One region of the Pseudomonas sp. CFBP 8772 genome, then DNA from elsewhere that is predicted to be linked to it. Evidence: predicted binding sites of a transcription regulator. Region 1 holds the regulator's gene; each other region holds the start of a gene.
The links. The regulator FliA, encoded in region 1, starts transcription of late flagellar genes. The targets are predictions, from matches to a motif close to CTAAAGTTTNNNNNNNNNNNGCCGNTAA.
Positions count from the first base shown of each region.

Region 1 (3,209 bases):
GGCCGGATCCTCAATGTACCGGTCACCCACGTCGACCCGGGCCAGTCCCTGGCACAGGCGCTGGAGCCGCTGTTGCGCAAGCGCGTGGTGTTGATCGACACCGCCGGCCTGCAAGCCAGCGATCCGGCACTGCGTCTGCAACTGGAAACCCTCGCCGGCCGTGGCATCAAGGCGCGCAACTACCTGGTGCTGGCAACAACCAGCCAGAAGCAGGTGCTGTCAGCGGCTTATCACAGTTACAAACGTTGCGGCCTGGCCGGGTGCATCCTGACCAAGCTCGACGAAACGGCCAGCCTCGGCGAAGTGCTCAGCCTGGCCGTGACACACGAACTGCCTGTGGCCTATCTCACGGATGGCCCACGGATACCGGATGATCTGCATTTGCCGCGTCGGCACCAATTGGTGAGCCGGGCTGTGAGTGTGCAGATGCAGGAGGAGCCTAGCGAGGAAGCGATGGCGGATATGTTTGCGGATCTTTATCACAGCACCGGCAAGCGTGCGGGCTAGGTAGAGAAATGACAGTGGAATTTTCCTGCATCGATGGTCTGCCAGGCATTGTTCAGGCACTGAACGTGCAGCCCGACATGTGGCTTAGGTCTAAGCAAGACAAGGTAAACAATTAACATGGGCAGCATGCATCCCGTACAGGTTATCGCGGTGACCGGTGGCAAAGGTGGCGTAGGCAAGACCAACGTTTCAGTGAATCTTTCACTGGCGCTGGCCGAGCTGGGACGTCGCGTCATGCTGCTGGACGCCGATCTGGGTCTGGCCAACGTCGACGTATTGTTGGGTCTGACCCCCAAGCGCACCCTGGCTGATGTCATCGAAGGGCGGTGCGAGCTGCGCGATGTCCTGCTGCAGGGCCCGGGCGGCGTACGCATCGTGCCGGCGGCATCGGGCACCCAGAGCATGGTCCACCTGACCCCGGCGCAGCATGCCGGGCTGATTCAGGCTTTCAGTGACATCGGCGACAACCTCGATGTGCTGGTCATTGATACGGCCGCCGGCATCGGCGAGTCGGTCGTGAGCTTTGTCCGCGCCGCCCAGGAAGTGCTGCTGGTGGTGTGCGACGAGCCCACGTCGATCACCGACGCCTACGCCCTGATCAAACTGCTCAACCGCGATTACGGCATGAACCGCTTCCGCGTCCTGGCCAACATGGCCCAGAGCCCGCAGGAAGGGCGCAACCTCTTCGCCAAGCTGACGAAAGTCACCGACCGTTTTCTCGACGTGGCCCTGCAGTATGTAGGCGCCGTGCCGTACGACGAATGCGTACGCAAGGCCGTGCAGAAACAGCGCGCCGTGTACGAAGCGTTTCCGCGTTCCAAATGTGCCCTGGCGTTCAAGGCCATCGCGCAGAAAGTCGACACCTGGCCGCTGCCGGCGAACCCGCGCGGTCACCTGGAATTTTTCGTAGAACGCCTCGTGCATCACACCAGCGCAGGGCCCGTCTCATGACAGCAAGTGGCTATCGCATGTACAGCAAATCGTCCAAAGACTCCCAGTATGAGCTGATCGAGCGTTATGCACCGCTGGTCAAACGAATCGCCTACCACTTGCTGGCGCGTCTGCCGGCCAGTGTGCAGGTCGAGGATTTGATTCAGGCGGGCATGATTGGCTTGCTCGAAGTCTCGACCAAATACGACTCCACCAAAGGGGCCAGTTTCGAGACGTACGCGGGTATTCGTATCCGTGGCGCGATGCTCGACGAAGTGCGCAAGGGGGACTGGGCACCGCGCTCGGTCCACCGCAACACGCGCATGGTCAGCGACGCGATTCGTGCAATCGAAGCAAAAACCGGCCGTGACGCTAAAGATCACGAGGTTGCTGCCGAACTTGAATTGAGTCTCGACGATTACTACGGGATTTTGAACGATACCCTGGGCAGCCGCCTGTTCAGTTTCGACGACCTGTTGCAGGACGGCGAACACGAAGGGCTGCACGAGGACGGCGCGAGCCAGTCCCTCGAACCGTCGCGGGATCTGGAAGACGAGCGCTTCCAGGCCGCGCTGGCCGAGGCGATCGCCAACTTGCCCGAACGTGAACGCCTGGTCTTGTCGCTGTACTACGACGAAGAGCTGAACCTCAAGGAAATCGGTGAGGTCCTGGGGGTCAGCGAATCGCGTGTCAGCCAGCTGCACAGTCAATGCGCGGCGCGGCTGCGCGGTCGTCTTGGCGAGTGGCGCGCACGTTCGTGAATCAGGCGCAGGCCATGAGGCCTGCGTGTTTTGCTTGTAAGACCGGCTGTGCAAGACGTGAGCGGGAAGCAAAAGAGACACGGCAGGAGTCGGTCGAACCGGGTCGTAGATGATCCGGTTTCGCTGCGCTCGTTCCGGTCGATTGAAACCCCTTTTCATGTTCGGCACAGACGGTATTGATTGGACGCGCGTTCAGGTGCTGAACGCGTTAAAGACTGCTTGGAGGTCGAATTGGACAAGAACATGAAAATCCTCATCGTTGATGACTTCTCAACGATGCGGCGGATCATAAAAAACCTGTTGCGTGACCTTGGGTTCACCAACACGGCCGAAGCAGATGACGGACTCACCGCATTGCCCATGCTGCAAAGCGGCGCTTTTGACTTCCTCGTCACTGACTGGAACATGCCGGGCATGTCCGGCATCGACCTGTTGCGTCAGGTGCGTGCCGACGAGCGTCTGCGCAGTCTGCCGGTGCTGATGGTGACTGCCGAAGCCAAGCGCGAGCAGATCATCGAAGCCGCTCAGGCCGGTGTGAACGGCTACGTGGTGAAGCCGTTCACCGCGCAAGTGCTCAAAGAAAAAATCGAAAAAATATTTGAGCGCGTCAATAGCTGATGTCCGCTGCGAGGGCGCTATGGATTCCAAAGATTCGACAATGGGTGACTTTGAGTCAACCCTGAAGAAACACGCACAAGAGCTGGTCGCGAGCCTTGAAAAAGGCAAGTTCGGCGACGCCGTGCAACTGATCCATGAGCTTAACCAGACCCGCGACCGCGGCCTGTATCAGGAAGTCGGCAAACTGACGCGCGAGCTGCACAGCGCGATCGTCAACTTCCAGATCGACCCGAACATGCCCCAGGCCGAGGAGGTCTCCCAGATCACCGACGCCACCGAGCGGCTGTCGTACGTGGTCAGGCTGACCGAAAACGCGGCCAACCGGACCATGGACCTGGTGGAGCAGAGCACGCCGTTGATGCACGGGCTCAGTGACGACGCCAAGGCGTTGAG
Region 1 is NZ_JACYUI010000001.1:105,539-108,747, forward strand. It holds gene flhF (flagellar biosynthesis protein FlhF) at 1-507, shown strand, start outside; gene fleN (flagellar synthesis regulator FleN) at 625-1,458, shown strand; gene fliA (RNA polymerase sigma factor FliA) at 1,455-2,198, shown strand; gene IFT99_RS00475 (chemotaxis response regulator CheY) at 2,442-2,816, shown strand; gene IFT99_RS00480 (protein phosphatase CheZ) at 2,836-3,209, shown strand, end outside.

Region 2 (3,209 bases), on a different contig from region 1:
CAGCATTGAGCGCCAGCAGGTTGGTCTGTTCGGCGATGCCGCGAATGGTGTCCACCACGGACTGGATCTGCTGCCCCTGCTCGCTGACCTTGCTCAACGCATTAGCAGTGTCGGTCAACTTCTGGTTCAGTTGCTGAATACTCGCCGTGGTGCGCTGACTGTCGCGGCTGCTGTCTTCGGCGATGCGTCGGGTGGCCTGGGCGCTGCCGGATGCGGCTTCGCAACTGCGGGCAACCCCCATGGACGTCGCGGCCAGCTCGGTGGCCGCAGCGGCGATCTGGCTGATCTGCTGTTGTTGATCTTCCACTTCGTTGAGCGTGCTGCCGGACTGCGCGTTGAGGGTCAGCACCGCAGAACCCAGTTGCTGGGTTTCGTGGTTGACACCCAAGAGACTGGTGCGCAGTTGCACCACTGCTACGTTGAGGGCGGTGCTGATGGCTGCGAGTTCGTCACGCCCCTGAACGGCGACCTCGACGCACAGATTGCCGTCACGCAGCGACTCGGCCAGGGTCGTTATGCCCTTGGCGCTGCGCTGGATCGACGCCTGGAGGCACATGAAGAGATACAGCGCCGCGAGCGCTAGAATGCTGAAAATCGCAGCGATCGGCACGAACTGCAGAGTGGACTGCTCATGGTAATAATCGAGCCGGCTGGTCAATGATGAGAGCGATTGCTTGCGTAAGGCCGCCAATCCATCGCTGACACCGTCGACGCTGCGCTCGAACGCAGCAGGGTCGAGCTTGATGCTGCCGCCGAACACGCCGTCGTCGAGCACTTTCAATTCGTTATCAAGGCGCTGAAGACTGTCTTCATACTGACGCGTCCAGACCTCCATGCCCGGGTACGCTTTCGATTTCAGCGAGCTCACGGCTTTGACCAGTTGATCACGGGCGTCACCGATGCGACTGCGCAGGTCGCGCATCTGAAGACGGCTCTGCAGCGAGAACTGCCCTGATGCGATCGACGACTGGCCGATACTCGCCATCCGCCCTACTCGCTCGACCAGTTCCGGCGCCTGCTGTGTGGCGATTTGCATCAGCAAGTAGGTTTCAAGCCAGGGATCAAGGATCAAGCCGCTGTCCATGGCCATCTGTTCACGCAGACTCTGCAGCGCCGTAAGGGCAGAGGTAAAACGATCGTAGCCGTCCGGCCACCAACCGACGCTGCGCAGAGATTCCGAATCCATGCCTTTGACCGAGGCCTGCAGCGCTTGATACCGCGTCATGATGTCCGCGCTGGCGTTCTGTGCCTTGAGTTCATCGCCCAGGGACGCCAGGGTGCGGGTCAGGTCAGGGTTGGCGGCATCCAGCGCGTTCATGGCTGCCTTCGCGGCCGGCGTCGGATCACGAAGAATGTCGGCAGCCTTCCAGCGCGCGGCGCGGTTGCGCTGTGCTGTCAGTTGCACATCCAGCGCATCGAGTGCCATGAGCTGGCGCACACCGGCTTGCTCCTGAGAAATCACCTCCAGCTTGCTGCGGTAATCCTGGCCGATCATCCACAGGCTGCCCGCGAGCGGCAAGATGAACAGAAAGAAGAGCACCTGAAACTTGCGCGCGAACCCGAGACGTCCGAGCAGGCGGATGCCTGGCGACAAAAGACTCTGCATAGCCAACCACTCCTCACCGACAGACGCTGCGCGACGAATAATCATCGCTGCGCTGCCTTACATTTTTACCGGCAAAATGCCATGTCTGTGTTTTAAAAACGATAACCGCCCATCTTTTGAACGAGGGCCGCACTCAGACTTATCGAAAGCCGCAGCCACCTAGTTCTATAACGGCATCGTTGCGGCAGGCATAAGCAAGAACCGGACCGATAGCACGAGGCCATCAAACCGGGCACGAGATCGAGGACAGTGCACGCTGAGTGCGCGAAAGTGGGGCAAAAGCACTCAGCGCAAGGAGTGAAACTGTCACCAGCGTGCAGGGGTGAGAAAATGGTAGAAGAGCCGTGAGGCTAACCGATTGATCGCGTGGATAAATTTTTTCAAAGAGACGCTTGACACATATGTGATCTGAGCGAATAATGCGCGCCACTTGGCTACATAGCTCAGTTGGTTAGAGCATAGCATTCATAATGCTGGGGTCCGGGGTTCAAGTCCCTGTGTAGCCACCAAGTACCTCAACAAAGCCCGCCTTGTGCGGGCTTTGTTGTTTCTGGCGTTCTGTGCCTAAAGCGGGATCCCAAATCGCCGATAGCCCTGTACTGCATCTCGCAGTGCACGGAGGCAATATGAAAAAGATCGCTATCGCTGGACTGGTTGCTCTGCTTTCAATCGTTTCACTTTCCGCGTCGGCGTGTCCGAAAGGGACGCATCCAACAGGCGGGACGGGCTCACACCATAAAGGTGGCACCTGCGTGTAAGACTAGCCCGGCAATTGCCGGGCTTTTTGATTCCGTAGTCTGCGCGCATCCAACGCCAATCGCCCTGCGGTCCGGGCGAAGACGGCAATCCGTGACAACCGCGCCCTCGTCCAATAGATTACGCCCCTCGAAACGCCCCGAGCTTTTCGCGCCTCAACCCCAGTTAACGAAGCAGTGGATGTTCAATGTCTGATTCCCATACCGATCCGGCGGCAAACGCCGTGTCGTCGAAGCAAGCCTACGAAGAAGCCATCAACCTTTCACAACATGTGCCACAGGCCAAAACCATCAGCGAGATGGTGCTGGACGCATTCCAGAGCGCCAAGGAAAGCGACCAGATTCGCGATCTGCGCCTGGCCATACGCGCCGCCCATGACCGATTCGATGATGACCAGGCCTACGAGCTGATGGGTCAGCTTAAGCAGCTCAAGGACGCCGAAGCCGCCGACATGGCCGCGCTCGAAGACCTGAGCGCGAAGTTTCCGATCAGCCGGATTCTCTCCAGCTATAAAGACGACCCGAGTTTTCAGGAGCTCGTCTACAGCCTGGCGTTGAAGGTGCTCAATCAGACGCATCAAGCGGTCAGCAACCCGAGCGGCGGCAAGGGCAAAGCGGCGCGGCCGAAGAAGGAAGCAGAAGTTTTCGTCATCAGCAAGGACGGCGCCAGCGTCACCCTGCCCCTGCGCACGCCGCGCTCGAAAGCCAACGCGGACCGCGAAGCCTTTGAATTCCTCGGCTTCTCGTTCATCGGTGAAGGCGATGACGCCGAGCTGCAGAGCGAAGTGTTCGTGGACAAGGACGGCAACCAGCAGCCGGCCACGCGCAAGAACATTGTCAGCGCGATC
Region 2 is NZ_JACYUI010000005.1:17,666-20,874, reverse strand. It holds gene IFT99_RS12040 (methyl-accepting chemotaxis protein) at 1-1,606, opposite strand, end outside; tRNA gene IFT99_RS12035 (tRNA-Met) at 2,039-2,115, shown strand; gene IFT99_RS12030 (hypothetical protein) at 2,550-3,209, shown strand, end outside.
Region 2: IFT99_RS12040 (methyl-accepting chemotaxis protein) is a predicted target of FliA. The motif match lies at 1,774-1,801, and genes of this name have one in related genera.

Region 3 (3,209 bases), on a different contig from region 1:
GGTGATCATTGATTCGATTTCGCCGGTGGAGGTCTGGGTGCGGTGGGCGAGGGCACGTACTTCGTCCGCCACCACCGCAAAGCCTCGACCCTGCTCGCCGGCGCGGGCGGCTTCAATGGCCGCGTTGAGCGCCAGCAGGTTGGTCTGCTCGGCAATCCCGCGGATCACGTCGAGCACTTTGGTGATGTCGCGGATCTGCCCGGCCAGCGCTCCGACGCGCTCGGTCGATTCGGTGATTTCCACGGTCATGGTGTTCATCGCGGTGACAGCCTGCTGGACTTGTTGCTGACCCTTGATGGCGTCTTCGGACGTCTGCGCAGACACCTGCGACGCGCTGGCGGCGTTACGCGCCACTTCTTCCACCGCGGCGGTCATCTCGTTGACGGCCGTGGCGGCCTGCTGGATTTCATCGTTCTGACGCATCAGCCCGCGGGTGCTGTCGTCGGTCACCATGGTCAGCTCTTCAGCCGCAGAAGCCAGCTGATCCGAGGCGGTGGCGATCTGCTGAACCGTGCCTTTGAGGCTGCCCTGCATGGTGGACAGCGCCTTGAGCAACTGCCCGGTTTCGTCCTGGCCGCCGACGTGGATGGGCTGACTCAGATCGCCGGCCGCCACTCGAGTGGCGCTTGCCACCGATTGATAGATCGGCCGGGTGATCATGCGCGTGACGATCAGCCCCAGCGCAATGGCGCACACCACCGCGATCAGCGAACCGATGATCAGAATCCACGTCACCTGGGTGTCGGTTTCAACCCCGGCCTGTGCCTGCTCGTTGGCCTGGCGCAGATTGGATTCGATCATGATTTTCAATTCGCCCATGGTCTTGCGATAGCTGGGCGTCACGCTGGTCGCGGCCAGTTTGCTGGCTTGCTCCAGGTCTCCGCTCTGCGCCACAGACAGCGCATTGAGGGCGGCGCTGATGTAAGCGGCCCAGTCGCGTTCGAAGTCATCGCCTGCGGCTTTTTCATCCGGATCGAGCGGCGTGGCGCGGTAGGTCTTGAAGTCCGTCTCGGCCTGGGCCTGGTTTTCTTTCAGTGACTGGATCGCGGCGTTGATGTCGTCAGGGTTGGCTTTGAGCGCGCTCAGTCCGATGGCCTTGAAAAAGTCGCGGTTGGTGGCGATGACGTTGGCCTTGACCGAATCGACCTTGGCGATCGACACCAGGTTGTCGCTCACCGTATTTTCAAACAGCTCGTACAGGCGCGAGATACCGCTCTGTCCCAGCACACCCACCACTACAGTGATCAGCGCACACAGGCAGAATGCCGAAAGGAGCTTGGTCTTCAATTTCAGATCGGTCAGCCAGGACATAGGGCGCACTCGGAGAGGGTGGGGTTGTGGCTGTTGGCTACGCGTTGCATGACTGGATATCGGCGGGACGCCCGAGGACTTTACCCATTCTCCTGCGCTTGCTTGGGCGTTGATCCTCCGTCGCAACGGCGCGTACGCGTCACTTTTCCAGCGCCGGGTGCCTAAGCTTTGCTCCGCTGCCGCCGATAACTCGGACAAGTGGCGTCATGCCGCAACTCTATTGGCCGTCTCTACCCCGACGTCGGGGACGAGACCGCCGCTCTTGCAAGTGCCTCAGGGCCGAATTTTTATCCGGTGACAGGAATCTCGATGCTGGCGTGGAACCAAAAAAACTTTCTGATCGTCGACGATTTTTCCGACTTCCGCAGTTCGGTCCGATCGATGCTGCGCGAGTTGGGGGTCAAGGTGGTGGACACCGCCGACACCGGCGAGGAGGCGTTGAAGATGTGCGCGCAGAAGCGCTACGACTTCGTTCTCCACGACTTCAATCTGGGCGACGGCAAGAAGAACGGCCAACAGGTGCTCGAAGACCTGATGACCGATCGGCTGATCAGCCATGAAAGTGTGTTCGTCATGGTCACCGCCGAAAACAGCCAGGCGATGGTGATGAGTGCGCTGGAGTGGGAGCCGGATGCCTACCTGACCAAGCCGTTCAACCGCGCGAGCCTGGCTCAGCGTCTGGAGAAGATCGTCCAGCGCAAGACGTTGCTCAAGCCGATTTTGCAGGCGCTGGACCGTGGCAATCCGACCGAGGTGCTGAACGCCTGCGTCGCACTGACCCAACAGGAACCCCGCTTCGCGCCGCTTTGCCTGCGCTATAAAGCCGACGCCTTGCGTGACCTCAATCAGCACGAGCCGCTGGAAGCCTTTCTCAAGTCGATCCTCGCTGATCGTCCGCAACCCTGGGCCTATGCGGCGTTGGGCAAACTGTTGTTCAAGCGTGGGCGCCATGCTGAAGCGCAGACCGTTTACGAAGAAGCCATTCGCGCCTTCAATGCCATGCCGGTGCTGTATGACGGGCTGGCGGACGTGCTGGTGGCGACCGGCGATAGCAAGCGTGCGCAAAAGATGCTGGAAGAAGCGGTGCGGTTATCGCCTTACGCCGTGCGCCGTCAGCGTCTGTTGGGCAAGCTGGCGCTGGAAAACGAGGATTTCGACGGCGCTTCAAAGGCGTATCGTCAGGCCGTTTCCCAGGGCCAGTTTTCCCGCTTCAAAGACCCGGAAACCAACCTGGGTTTTGCGCAGGCCCTGATCAGCCGTGGCGGCGAACGCGGCCTGGATGCGCGCACCCGCGTGGAGATCAACCAGACCCTGACCGAAGTGGCCAAGGAAAACGGCAACGACGCCGGCCTGCAAGTGCGCGCGCGTCTGATGAAAGCCACCAGCGTCGCGTCCTCCGACCCTGAAATGGCCGCCAAGCTGACCGAGCAGGCGATGGAGCGGCTCGAGGGCATGGAGCAGTTTCTCAGCGCCGATGCGGCACTGGCAGTGGCTTCGCAGCTCAAGGCCCTCGGCCAGGAAGACGCTGGCGCGGGCATTCTGAAAAGCTGTGCCGAAATTTACGGTGACGACCCGCAGGTCATGCAGAACATCGCCAGGCAGACCGACGATCCTGAAATTCTGGGCGCGGGCAAGGCGGCCATCGATTTCAACATTCAGGGCATTCGCTGTTACCGCGCCGGCAAGCTCGGCGAGGCGCAGGACCTGTTCCGCCAGGGCCTGGCCCTGCAACCGAAGAACATCAGTATCGCGCTGAACATGGCGCAGTCGCTGCTGCACATGGGCGTTCATAACCTCGACGCGGCGAGCCTGGCGGAATGTCAGAACAGTCTGAAGATGGTGGGCAAGATGCCGGAAAGCGACGCTCGCTTCGAACGTTTCCAGAAACTGCGGCTCAG
Region 3 is NZ_JACYUI010000015.1:7,975-11,183, reverse strand. It holds gene IFT99_RS23145 (methyl-accepting chemotaxis protein) at 1-1,311, opposite strand, end outside; gene IFT99_RS23140 (response regulator) at 1,621-3,209, shown strand, end outside.
Region 3: IFT99_RS23145 (methyl-accepting chemotaxis protein) is a predicted target of FliA. The motif match lies at 1,368-1,395, and genes of this name have one in related genera.

Region 4 (3,209 bases), on a different contig from region 1:
AGCTCTGGCGCGCTGAGGCGTGCTTGCAGGTCGGCGGGCTCGATGACCAGCGGCAAGCTTGAAAAGGCAGACATCTAGCGTCTCCGGATCGCGAAAAGGTTGCGAATTGTAGCTCAGCCGTCAGCCATTGCGATGGCTAAAGGCAGTAAGCGCTTTCTCGATGCACTGACCGGTTTTTCCGAAAGCCTGGACGGACATCTCGGAAAACGGGCCACCGCCCTGATCGGCCATCACCATCATCACCACGCGTCCGTTGCTGGCCAGTGAGCGGATCAGCAGGTTCTCGCCGCTGAACAAATTGCGCAGTTGTGGCGGCAGCAGCGCCGAAAACTGAGCGTTGTTGGCCGGCGTCAGGCGTAATTGCGTGGGCTGAGCGAGCAGGCGTTGCAGCACGGTGCTGTCTTTGTAAGGCACCAGCAACGCCGCGGCCGACTTGTCCACACCCGCAATCTGATGCACACGCAGGCTGTCGGTCTTGCGATCGGTCATCAGCAACACCACCCGCTGCATGCCCGCCGCCACCAGAGCGTCCCGGGCGCAGGTGGTCAGGTGTATCGCGTTGATGAAAATGCCGGGCTCTTTCAACAGATCCGCGCAGTGCTTGCGCCACAGTTGCAGGGCGTCGGGCGAGGGTGGCGGGGCGGGCAGCAAGCCTTTATGTATCCTTCGCGCATGCCACGGCCAGAGCAACGCCTGCGCGGGGTGCCAGATATCCGGGCCGGAATGCTGGCGAGCGCTGGCCGCCGCGTTCTGATGAACCTGCTGCTGAAGCTCGTCGAGTGGCTGCTGCAGGTACAGGCTGGTCAATAGCTGCCAGCGCAGGCTGTGCGGCGTGTCCCAGGCCTGGTGCGCCGACAGCGCGAGGCCGTTGGCTAGCAGAATTGTATTGGCGGGCTGGTTAAGCCAGCGCCGCAGCGGCAGATCGGCGTCGAGTTGCTGTTGCTGCTTGAGTGGGTCGTTGTTGCTGTGGGCGATGCGCAGCACGCTTACCAGATTGCGTTGCTGTGAGGTCAGCAGTTCGTAACCCTGGGTCACCCAGATCGGCAGGCGCCAATGCTGTGCCAGCCCCAGACACAAATCCACCAGCCGCACGCCAAACAGCGTGTTTTCCACAGTCTTCGCGCACTCACCCTTGTGGATAACCCGCAACTCCCACGCTTCCAGCAATGTGGGGTGCGCCAGCGCCATCGGCCAGAGCGGCGACAGAAACAGCAGGCTGCCGAGATGGATGTCCTGCCACAGCCGGGCCAGTTGGTTGGCGAACAGGCCGTAAGCCTGCTGCATGGCGTGCTGACTGATCAGCTGTAGCTGACGGAGCGCCACCGGGATATCCCGTGCATCGACACTGGGCAGTCGCGCCAACAGCGCTTCGGTGCGCGCCAGGCCCAATCGGTTGATGGCGACTTCAAGGCTCTCCGCAGGCTGGGCGGTGGCGGGGCTGTGCAGGTTGGCGTCACGCAAAACGTTGAGCACCAGCGCCGGGCTGTCCTGCATGAGATCGGCAATATCGCGCAGCGAGCGGCGACTGTCGGTCAATGCTGCCTGCACGCGCTGATGCGCCACCCCGGGCACCGGCAGGGCGATGCCGTCGAGTTGTTTTATCCATTGATCCAGGGTGCGCGGGACAGGTAGCGAAGAAGCTTTATCTGATTGCATTCACAACACCCGTACGGCTGGGAGGTTAGATCGATGTCGGATACTGGCATCATGCTGGCCCTCGTGGCGCAACGTCCGTTGCGACGCACCGGTCAGCATTTTCCTGTGATCTGACTATAGTCTGGCGCATTCATGCCGATAAGCAGGACAAGAGTTTCAAGCGCTTCTCGCACAATGACCATGAACCCGACTCAGTAAGTATTTTCTACCTATGGCAAAAATTATCGGCATCATCGTCGTTTTCGCGAGCGTTCTCGGCGGATACGTACTGTCCCACGGTCAGATCGCAGCGTTGATCCAGCCTTTCGAGGTCATGATCATCGGCGGTGCGGCGCTGGGTGCATTCCTGCAAGCCAACCCGGGCTATATGACCATGCTGGTCATCAAGAAGTCCTTGAAGATGTTCAGCACCCGGTTCACCCATGGCTACTACCTCGAAGTGCTGGGCCTGGTCTACGAGATCCTCAACAAGAGCCGTCGCGAAGGCATGATGGCCATCGAAGGCGACATCGAGGAGCCTGAGAACAGCCCCATTTTCGCCAAATACCCTGGCGTGCTCAAAGACACCCGCATGATCGCTTTCATCTGCGATTACCTGCGCATCATGTCTTCCGGCAACATGGCGCCCCACGAGTTGGAAGGCTTGTTCGACATGGAATTGCTGAGCATGAAAGAAGAGCTCGAGCATCCTTCCCACGCCGTGACCGGTGTCGCCGATGCCATGCCAGGTTTCGGTATCGTTGCTGCGGTACTGGGTATCGTGGTGACCATGGCCTCCCTGGGCTCCGGCGACAAAGCGGCGATCGGCATGCACGTCGGCGCGGCGCTGGTCGGTACCTTCTTCGGTATTCTCGCGGCGTACGGTTTCTTCGGCCCGTTGGCCACTTCCCTGGCCCACGATGCCAAGGAAGAAATGAACGTCTATGAATCGATCAAAGCTTCCCTCGTAGCGTCCGCGTCCGGCGTGCCGCCTTCGCTGGCCGTGGAGTTCGGTCGCAAGGTTCTGTATCCGGCCCATCGCCCCAGCTTCAGCGAGCTGGAACAAGCTGTCCGCGGTCGTTGATCCATGGAAAATAATCAGCCGATCATCATAAAGCGCGTCAAGCGCTATGGCGGAGGGCATCACGGCGGCGCCTGGAAAATCGCATTTGCCGACTTCGCGACGGCGATGATGGCGTTCTTCCTGGTGCTGTGGCTGATGTCGTCTGCCACGCCGGAGCAACTGCTCGCCATCGCCGGTTACTTCAAGGACCCGGTCGGGTTTTCCGACAGCGGCTCGCCCTATGTCATTGACCTGGGCGGTTCGCCGGAAATGTCCCCGGACCAGACGCTGAACCCGGAGGTGCAATCCACGCCTTCGCCGGATCGTGTGCCGGTCGACGCGGATCAGCAGGACGCCGCCGCCGAGCAGGTCGAGCAGGACCGTCTGGAAATGTTGCTGCAAGAGTTGCAGAACAAGATCAACGAGAATCCGCAGCTGGCGAAGTTCAAGGACCAGATTCTGTTCGAGATCACCCAGGACGGCTTGCGTATCCAGATCACGGACGCCGAAA
Region 4 is NZ_JACYUI010000014.1:66,496-69,704, reverse strand. It holds gene IFT99_RS22930 (rhodanese-like domain-containing protein) at 1-74, opposite strand, end outside; gene IFT99_RS22925 (HDOD domain-containing protein) at 121-1,656, opposite strand; gene motA (flagellar motor stator protein MotA) at 1,868-2,719, shown strand; gene motB (flagellar motor protein MotB) at 2,723-3,209, shown strand, end outside.
Region 4: motA (flagellar motor stator protein MotA) is a predicted target of FliA. The motif match lies at 1,771-1,798, and genes of this name have one in related genera.